DNA from 2 places in the Chromobacterium fluminis genome. Region 2 is predicted to be linked to the other one. Evidence: riboswitches for the same ligand, from Rfam matches in the RefSeq annotation. Region 2 holds a riboswitch; the other holds the start of a gene.
The links. Region 2 has a riboswitch for manganese ahead of HA052_RS17425 (sodium:calcium antiporter). Riboswitches for the same ligand answer to the same signal wherever they lie in the genome.
Positions count from the first base shown of each region.

Region 1: linked by a shared signal. The riboswitch ahead of HA052_RS26105 (TMEM165/GDT1 family protein) and the one ahead of HA052_RS17425 (sodium:calcium antiporter) in region 2 are both predicted to bind manganese.

Region 1 covers NZ_JAAOMA010000079.1:2,295-7,491, forward strand. Annotated here, with positions in the region: gene HA052_RS26070 (H-NS histone family protein) at 1-149, opposite strand, end outside; gene ygfZ (CAF17-like 4Fe-4S cluster assembly/insertion protein YgfZ) at 252-1,289, opposite strand; tRNA gene HA052_RS26080 (tRNA-Asn) at 1,485-1,560, shown strand; tRNA gene HA052_RS26085 (tRNA-Asn) at 1,595-1,670, shown strand; tRNA gene HA052_RS26090 (tRNA-Asn) at 1,698-1,773, shown strand; gene HA052_RS26095 (DMT family transporter) at 1,863-2,711, shown strand; gene mscL (large conductance mechanosensitive channel protein MscL) at 2,785-3,240, shown strand; yybP-ykoY riboswitch at 3,279-3,461, shown strand; gene HA052_RS26105 (TMEM165/GDT1 family protein) at 3,463-4,032, shown strand; gene HA052_RS26110 (methyl-accepting chemotaxis protein) at 4,094-5,197, opposite strand, start outside.
Region 2 covers NZ_JAAOMA010000026.1:28,745-33,941, reverse strand. Annotated here, with positions in the region: gene HA052_RS17430 (penicillin acylase family protein) at 1-1,855, shown strand, start outside; yybP-ykoY riboswitch at 1,951-2,095, shown strand; gene HA052_RS17425 (sodium:calcium antiporter) at 2,152-3,132, shown strand; gene HA052_RS17420 (DUF3761 domain-containing protein) at 3,189-3,512, opposite strand; gene blaCHA (CHA family extended-spectrum class A beta-lactamase) at 3,727-4,614, shown strand; gene astE (succinylglutamate desuccinylase) at 4,691-5,197, opposite strand, start outside.

The DNA.
Region 1 (5,197 bases), on a different contig from region 2:
TCTTCCACGCTCAGGCCGTAAGCACGAGCAAGCTCAATGATTTGTTTCTTGGCTTTGGACTTTTCTTCGCTTTCGCGGCGCTTAATTTCAGCTTCAACATCGGCGCGCAGAGCCACCAGCTGGGTAAAATCCAATTTCGACAGTTCCATTAGCATGTTCCCAAATATATTGTAAGAGTAGTGGTGCATTACAGATGATAATGTAGCCAAGCCCTTCTACTCAAGTCAAGGAAACAAAACAGAAATTATCAATTAATTCTCAAGCCCCTCATTCAAGGAATAGGGCAGATCCAGTTGCTGAAGCCTTATTGTGTATGCCTCATCCGCATAAATACCCTCTTCCCAAGCTTGAAATTGAACGACAGCCAAGCCTTCATATTGTTCTGGAGCCACTTGGCAAACCGCCGCCACCATGCCAATCGACTGCCCCGCCACAGACGGACTATAGAGTTTAGCGCCGACTCCAAGCGACTGTTTAAATGCAACTTTGAACAAGCGACGCTTCAATTTTCCCAAATACTGCGATCTGGCGACGATTTCCTGCCCCGGGTAACAGCCTTTTTTAAAGCTCACCCCCCCAATCAACTCCATATTCGCCATCTGTGGCACAAATTGCTCCTGAGTTGCCAGACGGACCCAAGGGATACCCGCGTCGATATCCCGCCATTCCCAAACGCTGGAGGAAATTAGACCCGCGCTGTCCGTCAGCTTTTCCCCTACCAGCGCCGCTCCGGCCTCGTCCACCACCAGCGCCCATCCCGCCCCTGGCAAACCTATCAACAGGCCCGGCTCAACCTGAACCATTTCTCGTGGCCCCGCGCTTGACGCCAATGAGGATTCAACCGCCAGCGCATCCAGCGCCCCCTCTCCCGCAAGGCCTATCAAGGTCAAATTATCCGCAATCGATACCTTCACCTTGGAACGCAGAACAAACATGCTCAAGCGCTTGGCCACGTAATCGGCCAAATCCGCAGATACCGCCAGGTAATAAGCTCCGTCGATACGCCAAACCAGAAAACTGGCCAGCATCCGTCCTTTGGCCGTAGAGTAACTGCTGTACTGAGCGCGGCTTTCGCCCGACAACTCACGCACATCGCTAGAGATCTGCCCTTGTAAAAAGGCCTCTGCGTCCTCTCCGGCCACCTGGATGATTTTATGCTTATCCAAAATCGATATTGCGACGCCGGCGCGCAATGACTCCAACTGCCGCAAATGAACATCCATTTCCGCCGCATCTTTATTTGCCCGCTCTGCGCGCGCATCCAGCCTGAGCTTCCCGTCCAGATTCATTTAACCCACCTCAAAAACGCGGCTATTCCCGCATTGTCAACAAACGAAATTTTAACGCGTCGCCGCCTCCCTTCGCCAGCGGTGAATTGCGGGCGTCAACGCCGCGTCCAAGCCGCCCGACGGACGCAAGCGATTTTCAGCCGCGCAAGTGTTGACAGCCCGACAGGCTGAAGCTATAGTTCGCCCTCACTCAAATCCCTGATAGCTCAGTTGGTAGAGCGACGGACTGTTAATCCGCAGGTCGCAGGTTCGAGCCCTGCTCGGGGAGCCACTCCGGCCCAGTTTGAGAATTGCTTGTTTTCCATTCCCTGATAGCTCAGTTGGTAGAGCGACGGACTGTTAATCCGCAGGTCGCAGGTTCGAGCCCTGCTCGGGGAGCCAAAACAAGCCCGCATCACCGCATTATGATCCCTGATAGCTCAGTTGGTAGAGCGACGGACTGTTAATCCGCAGGTCGCAGGTTCGAGCCCTGCTCGGGGAGCCAAAATTTCAAAAGCCACAATCTCCGAATTGTGGCTTTTTCCATTTCCGCTTCCGTTTTACAATCGGCCCACCCTCCCCATTGGAATAATAATGATTTCCAGACCGATTGCCTTTGCCGGGGGCGCCATCCTGCTCTGGGCCTCTCTGGCCGCGCTTGGCGCTCAAACACGCTCGCTTCCCCCTTTCTTCGTCGTTGGCGTCTGTCTGCTGATCGGCAGCCTGCTCAGCCTGCGCCATTACCGCGACTGGAAAGTCCCGACGCCCACCCTGCTGGTGGGGATCTACGGCTTGTTCGGCTATCACTTCCTGCTGTTCTTCGCGTTTCGGCACGCGCCGGCGATGGAAGCCAATCTGCTGAATTACCTGTGGCCGCTGCTGATCGTCATGCTCTCCCCCATCCTGGTGCCGGGCACCGAGCTGCATGGCCGCCACATACTGGCCGGCGCGCTGGGCTTCAGCGGCGCGGCGCTGATTGTCAGCGGGGGCAAGCTCGCCTTGTCCAGTAACTATCTTGTCGGCTATCTGCTGGCCATCGGCGCCGCCGTGGTGTGGTCGACTTTTAGCCTGCTGACCCGCAGGTTGCCCCGTTTTCCCAATAGCGCGGTCGGCGGCTTCTGTCTACTATCCGGCCTGCTTTCTCTACTATGCCACGTCTTGTTCGAACCCAACATCACCCCCAGCGCCGGTCAATGGCTGGCCTTGATCCTGCTTGGCATCGGCCCGATGGGCGGCGCCTTCTTCCTATGGGACCGCGCGCTGAAGGAGGGAGACCCCAGACAGATAGGCTCTTTGTCTTATGCCACGCCCTTGCTGTCCACCCTGCTGCTGATAGGCACCGGCCAAGGACAGTTGAACGCCATTGCAATAACCGCCATCGTGCTGATTCTTGGCGGAGCCCTACTTGGCAGCCTGCCTGTTCGTCCACGTTCTCTTGCTTGAGCGCGCGCTTGGGGTGGAGCGCCGGCAATTGAATACCTTATAATGCTTAACGCTATTTAAACAGAGGTTAACTATGTCCATTATCAAAGAATTCAAAGAATTTGCCATGAAAGGCAATGTCATCGATCTGGCGGTCGGCGTGGTTATCGGCGGCGCCTTCGGCGCCATCGTCAAATCGCTGGTCGACGATGTAATCATGCCCCCCATCGGCCTGCTGATCGGCAACGTTGATTTCTCCAATATGTTCTTCGTACTAAAAGAAGGCAGCAAACAGCTTGGCCCCTATGTCTCGGTGGCAGCGGCCAAGCAAGCCGGCGCCGTCACGCTGAATATCGGCCTATTCATTAACGCCATGGTCAGCTTTACCATAGTAGCTTTCGCTATTTTCATGCTGGTCAAGGCCATCAATCGGCTGAAACGCGAAGAGCCCGCCGCCGCGCCGGCTCCCACCACCAAAGAGTGTCCGTTCTGCGCGTCCAATATTCCGGAAAAGGCTTCTCGCTGCCCGCAGTGCACCTCCCAACTCTAGGCACCCCGATTGCCTCGCTACGCCAACTGATTTAGAATCGGCTGGTTCTGGGGGAGTAGCCTCGGCGCGACTTTCAGCGCCGGCATGCATCAACAGGCTTGGCCATCACGGCCATGGTGCATGCGACGAAAACTTCCGTTTGGCAAGACCCATGACATGTCTGCGCAACGCGGGGCTGCGGCGCGGGCTTGTCATGGCGTATGCGCAGCCCCCGGAGTCTTCATGGAAGCCTTTCTCATTTCCACCGGAATCGTCGCCCTGGCTGAAATCGGCGACAAAACTCAATTGCTCGCACTGATGCTGGCCGGCCGCTACCGCAAGCCGGTTCCCATCGTTCTCGGCATCTTCGTCGCCACTTTGCTCAATCATTTCGCCGCCGCCGCGGTGGGGCACTGGTTGATGAGCAAGATTGGGCCGGACCTCATGCGTTGGGGGCTGGGTCTTTCCTTTCTCGCCATGGCGGGCTGGATGCTGATTCCAGACAAGCTGGATGAAGATAGCCGGCTCATGGAACGCTTTGGCGTTTTCGGCACCACCTGTATCGCTTTCTTTATCGCGGAAATGGGCGATAAGACGCAGTTGGCCACCGTAGCCCTGTCCGCGCGCTTTCCCGACGCCTTACTGCTAGTGGTGGCCGGCACCACCCTGGGCATGATGCTGGCCAATGTGCCCGCGGTGCTCTTGGGCGAGGTTGCCGCGAAGAAGTTGCCGCAAAAAATGGTACACACCATTGCCGCTCTTCTGTTTGCTGGCCTAGGTATCGTCACTCTACTGACCCCGCTGCAAATTTGAAGCACAGCTCAACACAAAACGGAGGCCGCGGCCTCCGTTTTTCCTTCTACCCGGCAATATATCAGGCCCGGCCGGCTCCGCGTCCAAGCGACTCCAGCAGCTCCTCCGGGTTGAATCCCAGACGGAAGCCCCCCCAATGCTTGCCGGACAGCATGATGGGCAGCACCACTTCCGACAACACTTCTCCGGTGTCGCGGGTATAGGTCTGCAGCAAGAAAGACTGCGTGCTGCGCGCGGCCCGCAAACCGGCAACATCGGCAAACTTGCGCTTGTCGCGGCTGTTGATCAGGTCCTTGGCCGCATCTCCGCTCAAAGGCTGGCTATACCAGCTATTGTGGGTCGGCGCGTAGCCGTTGGTGTCCACCGCCAGGCAGAACACGCCGCCGGGCACGGACTTGGCGGCGCGGTCGTACACCGGCTGCATCAGTTTTTCCAGCTTGGCGTCGTACTGAGTGCGGAACTTGGCCGGCTTGGCGCCGGCGATGGGCAGGTAGTTCTGGTCGAACAACGCCGCGCCCGCGGCCAGTTGCGCGGCCATGATGGTTTGCAACTCATCCCGCGCCTCGCGGGCCGTTTGCATGATCTGGTCGAACTCTCCCTCCCCCAGAATGAAACGCGCCACTAACTGCTGCACCTGCTCCGCCGCGCCGGACAGCTTGGTGGCCGAGTCTTCCGTATGGTTCAGACGGTCCGTCACCTGATGGCCTAGTTCGTGAATTTCCGCCACATGGAGATTGACCTGTCCATTGGAGGCGACAAACTCCGACATGGTGGCGGCGATCTGACTGAGACTATTCGCCGTGGTTTCAAAGTCGCCCATCATCTTGCTGAAATGCTCCGACGCCTTGGAGACGATTTCGCGAGCAGACTTGGTGTCCTCGGTGATCTGGGCGGTTTCCACCTGGGTTTCCGACACCAGCCCCAGCATATCGTCGATATTATGCGAAATCTCGTCCGTCGCTTTTTTGACTCGCTCCGCCAGCTTGCGCACTTCATCGGCCACCACGGCGAAACCGCGTCCGCTCTCGCCGGCCCGCGCCGCTTCGATCGCCGCGTTCAAGGCCAAGAGATTGGTCTGGTCCGACACGTCCTTGATCAGATCGACAATGGTCTTGATGCTGGACGAGCGCTGACTCAAATCATCCACTGTGTGGTTGAAATGGCC
Region 2 (5,197 bases):
CGCGATGGGCTTCCCGGAACGCTCCAAACAATGGCTGCAACAGCAAAGCCCGCGCATGCGCGCCTATCTGGACGCCTTCGTCGCCGGCGTCAACGACCAGGCCGCCGCCAGCGGCGGTCTGAGCCCGGCGGCGCGCGCGGTGCTGCCGGTGCGCAGCGAGGACGTGCTGGCCCACACCCTGCGCATCTTCTTCGGTTATCTGAGCGGCTCCACCGCCACCGGCGCGGCCAATTGCTCGCTGATCTATCCGGACGCGGTGGCCACCCCCATCAATCTGATCGGCGGCTCCAACGGCTGGGCGCTGGGGCCGGCCAAGAGCCGTTCCGGCAACGCCATGCTGCTGGCCAACCCGCATTTGCTGTGGGGCGGCAGCCATACCTGGTTCGAAGCCCAATTCAAGAGCCCGGAATATGATATTTACGGCGCCACCCTGGTGGGCCTGCCGGTGATGCGCATCGGCTTCAATCAGCGGCTGGGCTGGGTGCACACCGTCAATACCCAGGACGGCTGCGATCTCTATCAACTCAAGCTCAGCGGCCGGCAATACCTGCTGGACGGCGTGGCGCGCGATTTCGAAACCAAGCGCGAAACCCTGTATATCCGTCAGCCGGACGGCAGCCTGCAAGCCGAGCAGCTGACCTTGCGCCGCGCCGAGCAGGGCCCGGTGTTCGACAAGGACGGCCAGAGCTACGCGCTGCGCATCGTCGGCGTCGACCAGCTGCAGACCCCCGGCGTGCTGGAGCAATGGTGGGACATGGCACAAGCGCCCGACTTCAAGGCCTTCCGCAGCGTCGTGGCGCGGCTGCGCAACCCCTACCACAACATCATCTACGCCGACGCCCAACGCAATATCTGGGCGGCTTTCGGCGGCCTGACCCCGCGCCGAGCCGGCGGCGACGCCGCCTTTTGGGCGCAGCCGGTGGACGGCAGCCGCAGCGATCTGATCTGGCGTCAGGCGCTGCGCCTGGACGAATTGCCGCAGGTGGCCAATCCGTCCAGCGGCTGGGTGCAGAACTCCAATAGCGTGCCCTGGTATATGAGCAAACCGGCGCTGGACCCGGCCGCCTTCGCCGCTTATCTGTCGCCGCGGATCTCGCCCTTGCTGCGCGAACAGCGCGGCATCGAGTTGATCGAACAGACCCCAAGCTTCACGTTGGATACGCTGCTGAGCGCCAAGCACGACACCCGGCTGCTGCTGGCGGACCGGGTGCTGGACGATTTGATCGGCTATGCGCGCGCCTCCGGCGACGCCGGCCTGATCGCCGCGGCGCAGGTGCTGGCCCAATGGGACCGGCGGAGCGACGCCGCCAGCAAGGGCGCGGTGCTGTTCGCTGCCTGGGTGGCGGCCTCCGGCGGCGAAGACGCCTTGCGCTACCGCCGGGAGGCGGATCCGGCGCAGCCCTACGACACGCCCGCCGGTCTGCGCGACGCCGGCTTCGCGCTCAGCAAGCTGGGCGCGGCGGCCCAGGGCTTGCAACAGGCCGGCGTGCCGCTGGACATCGCCTTTGGCGAAGTCTACCGGCTGCGGCGCGGCCCCGCCGGCGGCGCGGCGCGGCTGGACCAGCCGGCCAGCGGCGGCGCCGAGGGCCTGGGCGCCTTCCGCACCTTCAGCTATATCGGCGACAGCGACGGCCGCCAACGCGCCATCTTCGGCGACACCTTCACCGCGCTGGTGGAGTTCGGCCGGCCGCTGCGCGCCAAGGTGATCAACACCTACGGCAACAGCAGCCAGCCGCAATCGCCTTACTACGGCGACCAGTTGCCGCTGGCGGCGCAAAACGCCATGCGCGACGCCTTGCTCAATCGCGAGCAGGTGGAGGCGGCGCTGTCCAAGCGCGAGTGGTTCCGCCGCTAGCCGGCCGGCAAACGGGCCGGAGGCGGGCAAGCGCCTCCGGCTTCGCATGACGGGAGACTAGGTTTGCGCCATTGAGCCCAGGCTGGCACAATGGCGCCGTTGTCATTGGGGAGTAGCCATCTTCGGCCCCGCCGAAGAGGCCGCGTCAACAAACTTGAGGAGCTTTCCTCATGGCGCGGTCAGCGGCCGGCATTGCCGGCGCCGCCAAGCGAGACCTTTGGCCACGATGCGTTTGCCGCCGGGCAAGCCGCGTCGTTGCGCCATTGTCCATTCGCTTGCCCGGCCCAAGACCATCCATGCTGTTGACCCTGTCGTTTCTGCTCGGCCTCGCCGTCCTGATCTATCTATCCTGTCAATACTTCGTCAACGCCATCGAATGGTGCGGACGCCATCTGAACCTGGGCGCCAGCGCCGTAGGCACCGTGCTCGCCGCTTTCGGCACCGCCTTGCCGGAGAGCGCGGTGACTTTGACCGCCATGGCCTTCGGCGACACGCCGCAACATAAGGACATCGGCGTCGGCGCCGCCTTGGGCGGGCCGCTGGTGCTGGCCACGCTGGCTTACGCGGTAGTGGGTTTCGCCCTGTGGCGCAACCGCAGCCGGTTGGGGCGCGCCGATTATCTGCTACGCGTCGATCACCGCCGGCTGGCTGGCGACCAACTGGCGTTTTTGCTGATTTTCGCGTTCAAGGTGGCGCTGGGCCTGCTGGCCTTCGCCATCAAGCCCTGGCTGGGCGTGCTGTTCCTTGCCGCTTACGCCGCCTATGTCTGGCGCGAGATCCGCAGCGCGGACACCGCGCCGGAAGAGGAGGAACTGGACGCCTTGAAGCTGCGCGCCGGAGGCGGCTTGGGCTGGGCGGCGACGCAGGCCTTGTTGGCCTTGACGGTGATCGCGGCGGCGGCGCACGGCTTTGTCGCGCAGCTGGAAGCGCTGGCCGGCCATTGGGGCGTGGCGCCGCATTTGGTGGCCTTGCTGCTGAGCCCGGTGGCCACCGAACTGCCGGAGATCATGAACGCGTTGATCTGGCTGCGTCAGGGCAAGGAACGTCTGGCTTTGGCCAATATTTCCGGCGCGATGATGATTCAGGCGACGATTCCCAGCGCTTTCGGCCTGTTCTTCACCCCGTGGATGTTCGATAGCGTCTTGCTGTGGTCCGGCCTGGCCACAATGGCGGCGATCGCCGGGCTGTGGCTGCTGTTCCGCCGGGGCAGCGTGGACGGCCGCTGGCTGCTGGGCGCGGGCGCGGTGTATCTGGTGTTTGCCGGCTGTCTGGTGTGAGGCGAGAGCCCGTTCAATGCCGTATCGCTGAAGCGCAGCAGACTATGAACAGGTTCTCAGAGCCAGGCCGCCACGCCGCCATGATGCGAGCACGTGCCGCGCCGGTGCTGACTGAAACTGTAGCTGCCGTCGCGGCAACGCGCGCTGGCGCCGGCCGGCGCTTTGCCGGAACGGGTATGGGCCGGGCTGTGCACCTCTACGCCGTCGGAGTTGGTGTAGCTGCCGTGTTCCAGCAACTGCTCCTGAGCCGGCGCGCTGGCATGGCGATGGGGGTGAGGGGCTTTGGCCTGAACCGGCGCGGCAAGCAGGGCCAGGCTGAGGCCCAGAAGGCCGGCGAGACGTCGCCAGACAGGCATACGGAACTGAGCTGGATTTTTCATGTCATTAGCTTGTTTAATGTGTCATTAAAGATGCTTGAATCTGTCTGTGATGCTTTGATGCGTAGATTCAATGAATTCAAGCCAAAAAGAATATGCACCGCATTTTAGTTCATTGTCATTGTCGCCGGTAGCGGCAATGCGCATCGGGGGAACTAAACCGCGATGGCCGGCTGTGTCATAAGCCGCGTCGTCATACCGATCTGGGGATGGAACTATGGATTATTTCGCGCAGCGGCGCGCCTTGCTGGCGGCTTTGGCCGCCTCGCCTTTGATTTTGGGTTGTGCGCGTCCGCCGTTGCGGGCGCCGGGCGAAGCGCCGGCGGCGCGGCAGCTGGCGGAGCTGGAACGCAATGCCGGCGGCCGCATCGGCGTGTTCGCGCAAGAGGTGGACAGCGGACGGAGCCTGGCCTATCGCGCCGATGAGCGCTTTCCAATGTGCAGCACCTTCGCGCTGCTGCTGGCGGGCGCCATATTGCAACGCAGCGCGGCGCAGCCGGACTTGTTGTATCGCCATGTCAGCTACCGGCGCGAGCAGTTGATCGACTATTCGCCTATCGCCGAACAGCATGTGGAACAGGGCATGTCGGTAAAAGATTTGTGCGACGCGGCGATGCGCTTCAGCGACAACACCGCCGCCAATTTGCTGCTGGAGCAGTTGGGCGGGCCGCAGGAGGTGACCCGCTTCGCCCGTTCGCTGGGCGATGGCTTGAGCCGTCTGGACCGCATCGAGCCGGAGCTGAACCGCGCCGAGCCGGACGATCCGCGCGACAGCACCACGCCGGCGGCGATGACGGCCAATCTGCATGCCTTGCTGTTTTCTCCATCATTGCCGGAGCGGCAGCGCGGGCTGTTGAACGACTGGCTGCTGGGCAACACCACCGGCAACCTGCGTATCCGGGCCGGCTTGCCGGCGGAGTGGCGGGTGGGGGACAAGACCGGCAGCGGCGGCCACGGCGCCGCCAACGATGTGGCCGTGGCCTGGCGGCCGGGCAAGTCGCCGTTGATCTTGTCTGTGTATTACTGGGGTTCGCCGGCGATGATGGACGAGCGCAACGCGGTGATCGCCGCGGTGGCGAGGGTAGTGGCCGCCGAGTTCGCGTGAAACGCCGTGCAGGGCGGGCAATCCTGCAGTAATGAAAAACGCCGCAACCTGGGTTGCGGCGTTTTTGCGCACGGATCTAAGGCAAGCGCGCCGGCTCAACCACGATGCCGGCGCGCAGGCCGGGCTTGACCGTGGGATTGGGAAACAGAATGCGCTCCTCGCCGCCGACGGCCACGTAGCGGTGCTCGCCGTCCTCGGCGATCAGGAAACCATCCGGCAGCGCGGTGAAGTTCTCCACATCGTCGGCCAGGTGCAGGCGGAAAGCCTCGCTGTGTTTGACAATGTCGTACTTGGCCTGGAACAGCGGCAGGTCGCCGTCGCGGTAGCCGGGCAGTTCTTGTGCCGGCTCGGACAGCAGCCGGCGCAGCGCCTGGTCTATGCCGGCGAAGCGGGACAGGTCGTTCTGGCCAAACGGCCGCGCCTTGCCCAGCTCCAGCGTGAAGGCGTCCGCCTGGCAGTGGCGGCTGGTGAAGTAACTGAAGGTATTGGCCGGCTGGCTGTGCAGCAGCACGGTTTCCACCTGACAGCTTTTCAACCAGGCCAGTTGCTCGCGGCTGTGCGGGCGCTCGTGGATATACGGATA